2 regions of the Vibrio parahaemolyticus genome follow, and region 2 is predicted to be linked to the other one. Evidence: predicted binding sites of a transcription regulator. Region 2 holds the regulator's gene; the other holds the start of a gene.

The links. Region 2 encodes PurR, which represses purine synthesis genes. Its sites were predicted from a motif close to TNANGNAAACGTTTNCNTNA; they were not measured.
Positions count from the first base shown of each region.
Region 1: guaB (IMP dehydrogenase) is a predicted target of PurR. The motif match lies at 4,865-4,884, and genes of this name have one in related genera.

Region 1 is NZ_UHIL01000001.1:828,478-836,001, forward strand. It holds gene bamB (outer membrane protein assembly factor BamB) at 1-127, shown strand, start outside; gene der (ribosome biogenesis GTPase Der) at 295-1,791, shown strand; gene DYB02_RS04255 (metal-dependent hydrolase) at 2,025-2,906, shown strand; gene DYB02_RS04260 (zinc ribbon domain-containing protein) at 3,200-3,424, shown strand; gene xseA (exodeoxyribonuclease VII large subunit) at 3,446-4,777, opposite strand; gene guaB (IMP dehydrogenase) at 5,010-6,476, shown strand; gene guaA (glutamine-hydrolyzing GMP synthase) at 6,575-7,524, shown strand, end outside.
Region 2 is NZ_UHIL01000001.1:1,269,236-1,276,759, reverse strand. It holds gene torR (two-component system response regulator TorR) at 1-79, opposite strand, end outside; gene torD (molecular chaperone TorD) at 345-992, shown strand; gene purR (HTH-type transcriptional repressor PurR) at 1,430-2,434, shown strand; cyclic di-GMP riboswitch class I at 2,701-2,790, shown strand; gene DYB02_RS06490 (TfoX/Sxy family DNA transformation protein) at 2,907-3,497, shown strand; gene DYB02_RS06485 (TVP38/TMEM64 family protein) at 3,709-4,401, shown strand; gene DYB02_RS06480 (putative signal transducing protein) at 4,401-4,721, shown strand; gene DYB02_RS06475 (alpha/beta fold hydrolase) at 4,763-5,566, opposite strand; gene glgA (glycogen synthase GlgA) at 5,689-7,146, opposite strand; gene glgC (glucose-1-phosphate adenylyltransferase) at 7,136-7,524, opposite strand, start outside.

The DNA.
Region 1 (7,524 bases), 440 kb from region 2:
GGGTGAGTTCGTAGCTCAACAATTCGTTGATGACAGTGGTTTTGCGGTTGGTCCGACTCTATTGTCTGATGGTTATGTCATTACAACTCGCAACGGCGATGTAAAGAAACTAACCATTAACGAATAATATCGTGATATAATTCACATTCGGCTCCTGGCTGGTGACAGTTAGGAGCCGTTTTGTTGTTTGAAATTTTTAACCCTGACGTGGTTATAGGTAAAAAGCTGGCTTGATTTGGCATCGGGCAAGTCGTTACCTATAACTACAGAAGAAAGATTATTGTAGAGGTTGTTATGGTACCTGTTGTTGCTCTAGTAGGGCGTCCGAACGTAGGTAAATCTACACTATTTAACCGATTGACACGCACACGTGACGCGTTGGTTGCGGACTTTCCAGGCCTAACGCGAGACCGTAAATACGGCCAAGCTCGTCTTGATGAAGAGCACGAATTCATTGTCATTGATACTGGCGGTATTGATGGCACAGAAGAAGGCGTGGAAACCAAAATGGCAGAGCAGTCGCTAGCAGCGATTGATGAAGCTGACGTCGTGCTATTCCTTGTTGACGGTCGTGCTGGTCTTACATCTGCTGATGAAGCGATTGCGGCGCATCTGCGTAAAATTGAAAAACCAGCGATGCTGGTGGTAAACAAAATTGATGGTATTGATGCTGACGCTGCGTGTGCTGATTTCTGGCAGCTTGGTGTTGATGACATGTACCAAATCGCGGCTGCACACGGTCGTGGTGTTACAGCGTTGCTTGAGCGTGCACTAGCTCCATTCTTTGATGATTTACTAACAAGTGAATCAGAAGAAGGTGAGATTGAAGATCTGACAGAATTTGAAGACGCTGAAATTGCACCAGACGAATACACCGAAGAAGAAGCGGAAGCGGAGTTCCAACGTCTACAAGAACAGCCAATCAAACTGGCAATCATTGGTCGTCCAAACGTTGGTAAGTCGACGTTAACCAACCGTATTCTTGGTGAAGAACGTGTTGTGGTATACGACATGCCAGGCACAACTCGTGACTCAATCTACATTCCTATGGAACGTGATGGCCGTGAGTATGTAATCATTGATACTGCGGGTGTACGTCGTCGTGGTCGTATTAACGAAACGGTTGAGAAATTCTCCGTTGTTAAAACGTTGAAAGCCGTCGAAGACGCAAACGTAGTGCTATTGGTTATCGACGCACGTGAAAACATCTCTGACCAAGACTTGAGCCTGCTAGGTTTTGCATTGAACGCCGGTCGTTCAATCGTATTAGCGGTAAACAAGTGGGATGGTCTAGATAACGAAGTAAAAGAGAACGTTAAGAAAGAGCTAGACCGCCGCCTAGGTTTCGTTGACTTTGCTCGCATTCACTTTATTTCTGCACTGCACGGTACTGGTGTTGGTCACTTGTTTGAGTCTATCCAAGAAGCGTACAAGTCGGCAACGACACGTGTTGGTACCTCTGTTTTGACTCGTATCATGAAGATGGCGACTGATGATCACCAACCGCCAATGGTTCGTGGCCGTCGTATCAAGCTAAAATACGCGCACGCAGGTGGTTACAACCCACCAATCGTCGTGATTCACGGTAATATGGTTCGTGAACTTCCGGATTCATACAAGCGTTACTTGATGAACTACTTCCGCAAGTCACTGGAAATTATGGGTACGCCAATTCGTATCAACTTCCAGAATAGCGAAAACCCGTTTGAGAATCGTGCGAACAAGCTAACTTTGTCTCAAGAGCGTAAGCGTAAACGTATGATGTCTGTGGTTAAAAACCGCAAAAAATAATTTAAGCATTTGAAGATACCCAAGTTTTTACTTGGGTATTTTTTTATCTGTTTTTTGCAACCTCTAAAAGTGATGTGAGATGTGTCCTTTTCTAAACCTTACTTTCATCATTATCACAATGTTCTTCTGCGCGGTTTTTCTCTAGTGATATTAGTGATGACGTGCAGATTCCTGTATCTTCAAATGCTCAGCACACAACCTTAACTTCTTACATTCACAAAGATAAGCAAAGCATGACGATTACCGCGACACAAACCCGTTTCTGCCATCAAACTTGGCAGTTGGACGCTCAGATTCAACTCGTTCAAAACCACAATGAAGTGACCTACGTAGTCACCGACGTGACTCCGTTTCATCCCGTTAGCCATATCTGGCCTGATCATCCCGCAGATAAAGGCATCTTAGTATTTAATGATCAACAATTTGAAGTGATTGGTTGTCAAGTTGGTGCCATTGAAGTGGCAACCGGAGAGCTATTTGTTGGAGCGGCAATCCCTGTAAAGCGCGATACAGAAGGCTGGTTATTTGTTGTCGTACATGTATTAGCGCTTGTTGACACTCTATCTCAAGATACACGAGTGACGCTGAAAGTGGATAAAGAGTACCAACAAGCATTGAGTCGTGGACACAGTGCAGGTCATCTCGCCTATTTAGCCCTAAATAAAGTCCTCGCTGCCAGCTACTGGCGTAAAGATGCAGATCGTAAAGACCCACATGGCAACTATGATTTTAATAGTTATGCCCAAGAATCCAGCTTTGTAACACCAGACAAGTGCCTAGATACTTACCGTTTAGGTAAAACACTCCGTAAAAGAGGCCTAAACAGCGCAGAAATGCTGTCAGACTTAGAGAAAATAGAGAGTCAGGTGAATGCACAATTGAAGCTTTGGCTGGAAAGAGACGCGGCGATCATTATGGACTGCCATGGTGACAACTTGACCGATTCTCGTTATTGGAAATGTGACTTGGGAGAGGGAGAATTGGCCGTGATCCCTTGTGGAGGAACGCACGCAGAGCATTTGAGTGACTTTGGCTCGATACACGTCAAGTTGGTCGAAATGGATTCACAAACGATTGAAATGCACACCGATGTAATAGCTTGCTTTTCCAATTAGATCTTTTTATTAAATTCTGTTTTTTCTTTTTTTGAATTTAATTTTGGTGTTTTATGCTTCTTTAAATTGGAATGCAGAATATGTAACTTATGCTTTCGGTGTGTGGTTATATAAATATTCTTTTAGGGGGTGATCGCTGATCAAATGGTAAATATCCGATGATCAGAATAAGATCTTTCTTAAAGTAAGCTTCTCGTGAAGTAAACCCATTACCTTGCATACGGTGATATACATCAAGGCTAGCGGTTAGAAAATGTGAATACTGGAGCGAGTGAAACAGTAAGGTGAGAGATATGCAACAGAACAAATGTCCAGATTGCGAAGTAGAACTAGAATGGACTGGCCAATACCATTGTGGCCAATGTGAATCCGATTTCAAAAAAGTAGGTTTTTGTCCGGACTGTGGTGCTGAGTTAGAAAAGCTTCAGGCTTGTGGGGCTGCGAATTATTTCTGCAATACCTGTAATGAACTCAAATCTAAATCTCGTGTGCGATTTGAGTTTCAAAAAATCAGCTGATTAAGCTCATTTTAAAGTCGGCTAACTAACGGTAGAGTGAATCTCACCATTAGCCAAACGGGTGACTAAAAGGTCGCCCGTTTTTACATCATCTGCGCTTGTAACGACCTTACCTTGATCCGTTTGCGTGATGGAGTAACCACGCTTGAGTGTCGCTAGGGGACTGACGGTATCTAACTTCTCTGCCGCAATCGCTAACTGATGACGCATCGTCAGTAGTTTTCGATCCATTGCGTCTAATAGCTTGTGCTCAACACGTTCAAGTCTCGATTTTTGTTGTGTTAAGTGTTTAATAGGAGAGTTTAATTGCAGACGGTGGTGTTTACGCTCAACGGCTTGTTGACGTGTATCGATGAAGCGCTGCATAGCTCTACGCAAACGCATATCCAGCTCATCGAGTTGCTGTGACTGACGCTGCAACTGATAACTTGGATGTTGGCGTTCTAAGCGATGCAGAAGTTGCGCAGATTGCTGTTTTTGCTGTGCTAAGTAGTAGCGCATCGCACTAGCTAGTTTATGCTGTTTCGCTACAAGCGATTGATCTTTATGGCTGTTGTCACGGCTAACCAGTTCAGCGGCAGCTGATGGAGTAGGAGCTCGCACATCGGCAACAAAATCGGCAATCGTCATGTCGACTTCATGGCCCACAGCACTAATGATCGGGATTTGACTTGCAGCAATAGTGCGAGCAAGGATCTCATTGTTAAAGCACCATAAGTCTTCTAGAGAGCCGCCGCCACGACCAACAATCAATACATCACATTCATTTCGGCTATTAGCACGACCGATTGCTTGGGCAATTTGAATGGCTGCGTCATCACCTTGGACCATGGTCGGATAAATCACCACGGGTAGGGAAGGATCACGGCGTTTTAAAACGTCCAATATGTCGTAAAGCGCAGCACCTGTTTTAGAAGTGATGATACCAACACGCTTTGGATGCTCTGGTAGTGGCAGTTTGTTGGTTTGAGCGAACAAACCTTCCGCTGCCAACTTCATCTTAAGCTCTTCAAACTCTTGTTGCAGACGACCATCGCCTTCAGGCTGCATGCTTTCGATGATCAATTGGTAGTCACCACGTGGCTCATAAAGAGACAGACGGGCTTTAACTAAAACTTGATTGCCGTTTGCAGGTTTGAAAGTAACGCGACGATTGTTACCACGGAACATGGCACATTTTACTTGAGCACGAGAATCTTTAAGGGTGAGGTACCAGTGACCGGAAACAGGAGCAGAGAAGTTGGATATCTCTCCGACAAGCCAAACGATCCCCATTTCGTTTTCAAGGAGTAAACGAACTTCTGCGTTGAGACGAGAAACAGTGAAGATGTTCTGATTGGTCTTGGAGAGCACAGCTAATCTCTTAGACGTGAGTATGGAAATTAGCGGCAATATAATACATATCAAGGGGGTAATTGCAAGAAAAAAATTAAAAAACTTGTAGTCAAGCGATTGCGTTGAACGTATAATCCCTCCGCAATATCTAATCCAAATGTAACTTGTTACCTAAAACCAGTTACCCTCATTATGCGAAACGATGAGATTGGATTGTTCTTTTTACTCCTCTAATTGTGAGATATTGCAAATGCTAAGAATTGCCAAAGAAGCGCTGACATTCGATGACGTACTACTTGTGCCAGCACACTCCACCGTTCTCCCAAACACAGCTGATCTTCGCACTCAGTTGACGAAAAACATCAGTCTGAACATCCCTATGATTTCTGCGTCGATGGACACCGTGACGGAAGCCCGTCTAGCTATCGCTCTTGCGCAGGAAGGTGGCATTGGCTTTATCCACAAGAACATGTCTATTGAGCAGCAAGCGGCAGAAGTTCGTAAAGTTAAGAAGTTCGAAGCTGGTGTGGTAACAGACCCTGTGACTGTGAATCCTGATGCAACCATCGCCGATGTAGTCGCTCTGACTGAAAAGCACGGTTTTGCAGGTTTCCCTGTAGTAACAGAGCACAACGAGCTAGTGGGTATCATCACTGGTCGTGACGTACGCTTTGTGACTGACCTATCTAAGAAAGTGTCTGCGGTAATGACGCCTAAAGAGCGTCTAGCTTCTGTAAAAGAAGGTGCAACTCGTGAAGAAGTTCAAGAGAAAATGCATGAAGCACGCGTTGAAAAAGTACTGGTAGTGAACGATGAGTTCAAACTAACCGGTATGATCACGGCTAAAGACTTCCATAAAGCAGAACGTAAACCAAACGCATGTAAAGATGAGCGCGGTCGTCTACGTGTTGGCGCTGCTGTTGGTGCTGGTGCGGGTAACGAAGAACGTGTTGCTGCACTTGTAGAAGCGGGCGTTGACGTACTACTTATCGACTCTTCTCACGGTCATTCAGAAGGCGTTCTACAACGTATTCGTGACACTCGTGCTGCGTACCCAGATCTAGACATCATCGGCGGTAACGTCGCAACAGGTGCTGGCGCGAAAGCACTGATCGAAGCTGGCGTAAGCGCAGTGAAAGTCGGTATCGGCCCAGGTTCTATCTGTACGACTCGTATCGTAACGGGTGTTGGTGTTCCTCAAATCACAGCAATCGCTGACGCGGCTGAAGTGGCTAACGAATACGGCATCCCAGTGATTGCTGACGGCGGTATCCGTTTCTCTGGTGATATCTGTAAAGCAATCGTAGCAGGCGCATCATGTGTGATGGTTGGTTCTATGTTCGCAGGTACAGAAGAAGCGCCGGGTGAAGTGATTCTTTACAACGGCCGTTCTTACAAAGCTTACCGTGGTATGGGTTCTCTAGGCGCGATGTCTCAAGGTTCTTCTGACCGTTACTTCCAGTCTGACAACGCAGCAGACAAGCTTGTACCAGAAGGCATTGAAGGTCGTATCGCATACAAAGGCCGCCTAAAAGAGATCGTACACCAACAAATGGGTGGTCTACGTTCAAGCATGGGTCTTACGGGTTCTGCAACTATCGAAGACATGCGTACTAAAGCTGAATTTGTACGTATTTCTGGTGCGGGTATGCAAGAATCTCACGTACACGACGTTCAGATCACTAAGGAAGCGCCAAACTACCGTCTAGGTAACTAATAGCCTAACGTAAACGTTTGCTTTTTCCTTGAAGCATTAAGAAGAGGCGAGTACACTCGCCTCGGTTTTAATCACTTAGCCTTAAAAGACTGCTCAAAATGACTAAAAATATCCATGACCAACGTATTCTGATCTTGGACTTCGGTTCTCAGTACACTCAATTAGTTGCGCGTCGCGTACGCGAAATCGGCGTTTACTGTGAGCTATGGAGCTGGGACGTAGAAGAAGCGGATATTCGCGAATTCAACCCAGATGGCATCATCCTTTCTGGTGGCCCAGAAAGCGTTACAGAAGAAAACTCTCCTCGCGCTCCTCAATATGTATTTGACTCAGGTGTTCCTGTACTTGGCGTATGTTACGGCATGCAAACCATGGCAGAACAGCTAGGTGGGAAAGTAGCTGGCTCAAACGAGCGTGAATTTGGCTACGCACAAGTAAAAGTTTCTGGCGAATCTGCGATCTTCAAAGATCTTGAAGCGACTCAAGACGTTTGGATGAGCCACGGTGACAAAGTTGTAGAAATTCCAGCAGACTTCGTAAAAGTCGGTGAGACAGACACTTGTCCTTACGCGGCAATGGCGAACGAAGAGAAGAAATACTACGGCGTTCAGTTCCACCCAGAAGTAACACACACGAAAGGTGGCCTACAAATGCTAGAGAACTTCGTTCTTGGCGTGTGTGGCTGTGAGCGTCTATGGACCTCTGAATCTATCATCGAAGACGCTGTTGCTCGTATTAAAGAGCAAGTGGGTGACGATGAAGTTATTCTAGGTCTTTCTGGTGGTGTAGATTCATCCGTTGTTGCTATGCTGGTTCACCGTGCAATTGGTGACAAGCTTACATGTGTATTCGTGGATAACGGTCTGCTTCGTCTAAACGAAGGTCAGCAAGTAATGGATATGTTCGGCGATAAGTTCGGCCTAAACATCATCAAAGTTGACGCAGAAGAGCGTTTCCTTGAAGCGCTGAAAGGCAAGTCTGACCCAGAAGAAAAACGTAAGACTATCGGTCACGTGTTCGTAGACGTATTCGATGAAGAATCGAAGAA
Region 2 (7,524 bases):
AACCTTCATTTTGGAAATATCCCGCAAGCTTACTACGAGTTACAACATCATCTTCTACGACTAATACGTGATAGCTCATTTACACCACTTTCTGTCTTCTTATTATCCAAGACGTATTCTATTCATAACTAGTAACATTTCTAGTCATAGATACATTAAAAAGCAAGATTTAGCGTTTTTATTGATTCAAAACAAGCTTGCCCATCACTGTTAATAAGTGCACACAATTCAACATAATCAACAATAATTATAGTTACTGCTATTCATCTTATTTGATTACACTTAGGGGATATCCCTAATTGACTTTATGATGCAATACTCGAAGCATCCTTCAGGAGCCAAAAATGCAAGAAGTGAAAGCTTTTAATGAAAAGCGTGCTGAAATTTACTGGTGGTTTTCGAGCTTATTCGCTAAAGAACTCAGCGAAAAAGAACTAGAAACCTACCACAGTGTTGAAATTCGCAGTTTTTTAGCGGGCTTAGGTGAGAACGAATCACTCAAGCCAGCCGTTGATAGCCTAGTTGATGCCCTAAACCGACTCCAAGACCGCAATGATGCTCAACTAGAACTTGCAGCAGATTTTTGCGAGCTGTTCTTAAAAACAGATAAGTATGGGTCACTACCGTACGCTTCTATGTACATTGGTGAATCAGGCTTGCTCAATGACAAACCTGCAGAAGAGATGGAAAAACTGATGGCAGATTTTGGGGTTCAGGTAGACGAAAACCTCAAAGAACCAGCAGACCATCTTGCTGTTGAATTGGACTTTTTGGGCAACATGATCATTCGCTCAAATGAGTTAGAGCAAGAAAAACATATGGAAGAGGCTTTCGTTAAACAAAACGATTTCATCCAAAATCAACTCATGTCTTGGTTGCCAAAATTTGCTGAAAAATGTAAGCAATTTGATGAATTTGGCTTCTACTTAAGCGTTGCGCAACTATTAATTGCATTTTGTAAACTGGACAGCGCTTACCTTCTTGGTGAATAATCACCGCCTATTTTTAGGGAGCCTGCCTGTCGGGCTCCCTATTTTATTCGCTTGCTTTTAATCTGGCTCAAAGACGTTCGTTCATTTAGCAGTCAAAATGTGACTTCAAATACACAAAACTCTTGCTGAAAATATTGCCAGTCAGCCCACATAGGGCTAAAATGTGAACGCAAACGATTAAATATGATTTATATGTAAACCGCTGAAATATAGCGGTTTTTGTTTTTTATTAATAGGTTGATGACCACTTCCTCATATTTAATAGGAAGCCGAGTACCTTCAACCAAGTTGCTACAAATCTTTTTATACCGATTTCGGTACAACCGCTGCCTACTAGAATAGACACTACTGTTGTTGTGGTGTTTAGTTTGCGCAAAAAACTAAGCGTATGGTTGTATTCACTACGGTATTAAGTAGCTCGATACAGGACATCATTTATGGCCACTATAAAAGACGTTGCTCGCTTAGCCGGCGTTTCTACTACCACAGTTTCGCACGTTATTAATAAGACACGTTTTGTTGCAGAAGCAACCCAAGAAAAAGTAATGAAAGCGGTTGATGAGCTTAACTACGCACCAAGCGCAGTTGCTCGTAGTTTAAAATGCAACTCAACTCGTACTATTGGTATGTTGGTAACACAGTCAACTAACCTATTCTTCTCTGAAGTGATCGACGGTGTAGAAAGTTACTGCTACCGTCAAGGTTACACATTGATCTTGTGTAATACTGGCGGCATCTACGAGAAACAGCGCGACTACATCCGCATGCTTGCTGAGAAACGTGTAGATGGCATTTTGGTGATGTGTTCAGATCTAACCGAAGAACTAAAAGAGATGTTAGATCGTCATTCAGACATCCCGAAAGTTGTGATGGATTGGGGCCCAGAGAGTTCTCGTGCGGACAAGATCATCGATAACTCTGAAGAAGGTGGCTACCTAGCAACTAAATATCTTATCGATAACGGCCACACTGACATCGCCTGCCTGAGTGGTCACTTTGAGAAACTTGCTTGCCAAGAGCGTATCGCTGGTTTCCGTCGTGCCATGGCTGAAGCAAAACTGCCAATCAATGAAGATTGGATTCTTGAAGGTAACTTTGAATGCGATACTGCGGTACTGGTTGCAGACAAGATCACCGCGATGGAAAAACGCCCTACTGCAGTATTCTGTTTTAACGATACCATGGCACTTGGCTTAATGAGCCGTCTGCAACAAAACGGCATCAAGGTTCCAGATGACGTTTCTGTTATCGGTTACGACAACATTGAACTTGCAGAGTACTTCTCACCACCGCTAACAACGATTCACCAACCTAAACGTCGTGTGGGTAAAAATGCGTTTGAGATCCTACTTGAACGCATTAAAGATAAAGAACACGAAAAGCGTGTGTTCGAGATGCAACCAGAGATTGTTATCCGCAACACCGTTAAGAAACTTAATTAAATGAACACAAGCGCCCTTAGGGGCGCTTTTTTTTATTAAAAAAATAACACTTCCCGCACACTTTGCCTCATTCTTAAAAACAATAACTTCCATAAGTTACTGTTTTCTTTACATGTGAATTATTAATTCCCGCTTCTTTTCAAACATTAAATACAATTCTCAATTATGAGTACCCATGCACAAAATGGCATTATTTATTGAATCAAGATCACGTTTTAAAATCTAAAGTGTGATGTTAATTCAATATACGAAGTATCCTCATCTGGTCACGCACAGGGCAAACCATCCGAAAGGGTGGGACGCAAAGCCTCCGGCCTGAACCATAGTAGTATATGGAAGGTAGCGGGGTTACCGATGGCAAGTGTGCAACCAATGTCTTTACCCTTTAATGACATTGCCTTTGCGCACGTTTGCTACTCTCTCGGACCTGACTTTTGGTGGCGTAATATTAATTACACCGAGATAACAAAACATGGATAAACCGATACTCAAAGACTCTATGAAGCTATTTGAGGCACTTGGTACTATCAAGTCGCGCTCAATGTTTGGTGGCTTCGGACTTTTCGCTGATGAAACGATGTTTGCACTAGTGGTAAACAACCAGCTTCATATACGAGCAGACCAACAAACTTCATCTGACTTCGAGACACAGGGTCTAAAGCCTTACGTTTATAAAAAACGTGGCTTCCCAGTCGTTACTAAGTACTACGCTATTTCCAGCGAACTATGGGAATCTAGCGATCGCTTAATTGAAGTAGCGAAAAAATCCTTAGAAAACGCCAAACTTGAGAAAGAACAACAAGCGAGCACTAAGCCTAATCGCTTGAAAGATCTGCCAAATCTGAGATTGGCTACAGAAAGAATGCTTAAGAAAGCGGGTATTGATTCTGTTGCTCAACTTGAAGAAGAAGGCGCACTAAGTGCTTATAAAGCGATCAGAGACACGCACTCCACCACAGTTAGCCTTGAGCTACTTTGGGCCTTAGAAGGTGCTATTAACGGCACACACTGGAGTGTGGTTCCCCAGTCTCGTCGTGAAGAATTAATGAATGGCCTTTCGTAACAGAAGTCTGCTCTAATCTATCGACTAAAGCCGCAGTGTGAACTGCGGTTTTTTTATGAAATTTTTATAGCTCCCCTCGTGTCTACTCCTTTGTAAATCCCAAAACCCCCGTATCTTCAGCGCCACGACTTAGTTTCGATAACGAGATTGTTAAAACAACATTCAGTATGAATACTTTAAGCGGTAGCCTAGATATAGAAACGGAGCACACATGAATAAAAAACTTATCTTTGGACTGATACTTGTTGCCACCATTCTTTTGTTAGGCGCTAATTTTGGTCAATATCTAACGCTTGACAACGCAAAAGCGCAGCAAGAAGCACTCAATTCATTCATCGAAGCCAACATCGTCTATGCCGCCACGGTGTATTTTTTAGCGTATGTTGCGATTACCGCATTTTCTATTCCCGGAGCAGCAGTGGTTACTTTGCTAGGCGCAGCTTTGTTTGGGTTTTGGTTTAGCTTACTTTTGGTTTCTTTTGCCAGTACGATCGGTGCGACCTTAGCTTTTTTGAGTAGCCGATATTTGCTTAGGGATTGGGTTCAATCGAGATTTGGGGAAAAGCTTGTTGCGATTAACCAAGGAGTAAAAAAGGATGGCGCGTTTTATCTGTTTTCTTTGCGCTTGATTCCAGTGTTCCCATTTTTCCTCATCAACCTACTGATGGGATTAACACCTATGAGCATTGCGCGCTTTTATTTAACCAGTCAAATAGGCATGCTCCCTGGTACTGCCGTTTACCTTAACGCTGGTACTCAGTTAGCAACCATTGATAGCCTTTCTGGTATCGTATCCCCGACTGTATTAGCATCTTTTGCTTTGCTGGGGCTGTTTCCAATACTCGTAAAATGGGTTATGAATAAGGTCAGGCCAACCCCTACTCAGCCAAATGGCAGTATTTGATGAAAATCTTTATCGCGAAAAATCCAGCAGAAGCGCACATCGTATGTGAACTATTAAAAACTGAAGATATATGCTGTGAGGTGCGTGGAGAAGGACTTTTTGGTCTGAAAGGTGAGCTTCCTTTTGGCGATGATACTGATCCTTATGTTTGGCTATTAGATCCAGAACAACAATTGAAAGCTCACTCAATTATTGAAGCATTTAGGCAGCAGTCACAAAGCAACATATATGAAGACTGGCAATGTCCTCATTGTCTTGAACACAACGAAGGACAGTTTGGTGCGTGTTGGCAATGTGGATATCAAATTGGGGAGCCATGATCGTTCCCCTATTCTCGCATTTCAGGTGTCTATATTGATGGCTAGGCGACGATACTTTGTTGCTTTATAAATTCGATAGAGTGTTGGTTAAAATCTTCAGGACGCTCTACATTGCAGACATGACCGCAGTTTGGAATTTCACGCAAGATACTGAGCTTATGCGCTGCAACCATCTCTTTCACCGGTTGGATGAACATATAGTCTCTATCACCCATCAAATACAATGTCGGTATGGGTAACTCTCTGTCTTTGAAGTACTTCATCAATGGGTTTACATCCGCGGCAAGAATAAACCAGCGTTTAAACTCTTTTTGGCACAGCTTCTTTGCTTCTCGAATAAACAAATGCCTTGATTCACGCTGACTTCGTTGCGGCATCACAATGTAGGCAAACAGCTTATACAACCACATATAAGGCAAGATATGTTTACAGAAGTTACCCAACTTAACCAAAATCTGCGAACGCGTATTCAAGCGTGTCACCGCACCGCCTAAAACCATCGAACGAACTCTTTCAGAAGACAACTCCGCTAAATTTCGAACAATGATCGTACCCAACGACATGCCAACAAAGTGCGCCGACTGGATTTTTAGGTGATCCAGCACTTTTAATATATCTTGCGTCACTTCCGTGAAGGTGTAACGACTAGTTATCAACTCTTTCAAAAGCTGATTGGATTTTCCATGTCCTCGTAAGTCGATCAGCAACAAATTAAAGTGCTGCTTATATGCTTTAATTTGTTTAAACCATATCGAAGAACTGCCACCAGCACCATGCACGAAAACAACCCACTCATTACTAGTAGGATGCAGATAGGTTTTGTGAAAAAGCAGTGGCTGAGTCATGAGTCAGTATAAGTAAGATTCTTTGTGATAGAGAGTGACAGAATCCTATCACACTCCGTAAAACCAAGGTAATAAAGGCACCTCAATAGGTGCCTTTGGTTACACTTTTTATCAAACTTGCGTCAATTTAACGCTGAACGATAGAGTTGCAAATACGATTCTGCGGCCTTCCGCCAGCAGAAATCTTTTTGCATTGCATGCAGTTGTACTCTTTGCACTTCCGTCAGGTTTTGCGCATACAACAGCAACGCGCGCAGCATAGTAAGTAGCAGCGCTTGAGACGTCGGTTCATAAAATACAAATCCAGTAGCGTCGCAAGGGTCTACGTCGTAATCATTCACACTGTCTTTTAAGCCACCTACCCCTCTCACGATAGGTAAGGTGCCATAAGCCATGCTGTAGATCTGATTTAAGCCACATGGTTCGAATTCAGAAGGCATTAAGAAGAAATCCGAACCAGCTTCAACTAAATGCGCGAGTTCATTGTCATACGCCTCAACAAATACAAACTTGTCAGAGAATTGCGCCGCAACCTCTTCCAATTGTGCAGCCAAAACGGGATCACCCGTCCCAACAACAACGACTTGAACATCATGCTTCAAAAAATCCGCCAAAGCCGGCAGCAAGTAATGCACGCCTTTTTGCTGAGTCAAACGACAAACCATACCAAACATGGCTACGTCTTTTTCAGCAAGGTTTAGCCTCTGCTGTAATGCGCGCTTACAAGTGTTTTTACCTAGAACCATACTTTGTTTGTCGGCACTATAGTTCATTGGCAAATAAACATCAGTTTCCGGATTCCAAGCACTGTAATCGCAACCATTTAAAATTCCGACTAGATCCCCTGCTCGTTGCTGAAACTCCCATGCCATTCCATGACTGCCAAGTTCTGTCTTTAGCTCTTCAGCGTACGTTGGGCTGACTGCATTTATCTTATCGGCATTCATTACGCCAGCTTTGAGCATAGTAATATGCGTTGCACTCACCGCAGCACCGGGAACGTTTCGGCAGTGAAACTCAGGCAAACACTGTACGTCGTCGTAACTAAATACGCCTTTAAAGACCGCATTATGAATTGAAATGACGCTTTTTGTATGAGCAAAAAAGGGATCATTGCCATACCTGTGCTTAAGCAAAAACGGAACCAGCCCTGTGTGCCAATCATTTGCATGGATGATATCAGGTTGAAACGCCAGCTTCGGCAACATGTCGAGGCATGCAGCGCTGAAAAACGCAAAACGCTCACCATTATCGGTATACGCTTGGTTGTTCTCTGCATACATTGATGGCCGATTGAAGTACGGCTCACAATCAATCAGATAGACAGGATTGTTTCCTAACGTAAGCAATAGAACTCGATACTTTGTATGCGGCCATGACGTTAGATTTGTTTCTAGCACAACTTCTGCGTCCGCTAATCTTTCGATACTGGTGTACGCAGGAATCGTAATTCTTACATCTTGCTGTAGGTTTTGAAGGGCTTCCGGCAGTGCCTTGGCAACATCTGCCAAGCCACCACTTTTAATAAGACCTTCAACCTCAGAAGCTACAAACAGAATGGATAAGTTGTTAGTAGCCAACTCGAGCTCCTTTCGGAATAACAACAATGCCCTCTTCCGACACATGGAAATGCTTTTTATCTTCTTGAAGATTCACACCAATTTGAGTGCCAGGTGCAATATCGGCATCCTTGTCGACAATAACACGACGTAACACACAGCCTTCGCCAATTTTTACGTCACCTAATAGGATACATTCGCTAATATCACACGCGGATGCAATATTGCTGCGAAATCCAAGTACTGACTTCTCGATACGAGAACCACGAACATAACTGCCATTACATACCAAGCTATCGATGATCTGCACTCGACCATTGTCTGAATCAGTAAACGTTGCAGGTGGCAATGGTGGGTAATAGGTATGAAGAGGCCACTTACGGTTGTACAAAGAGAATG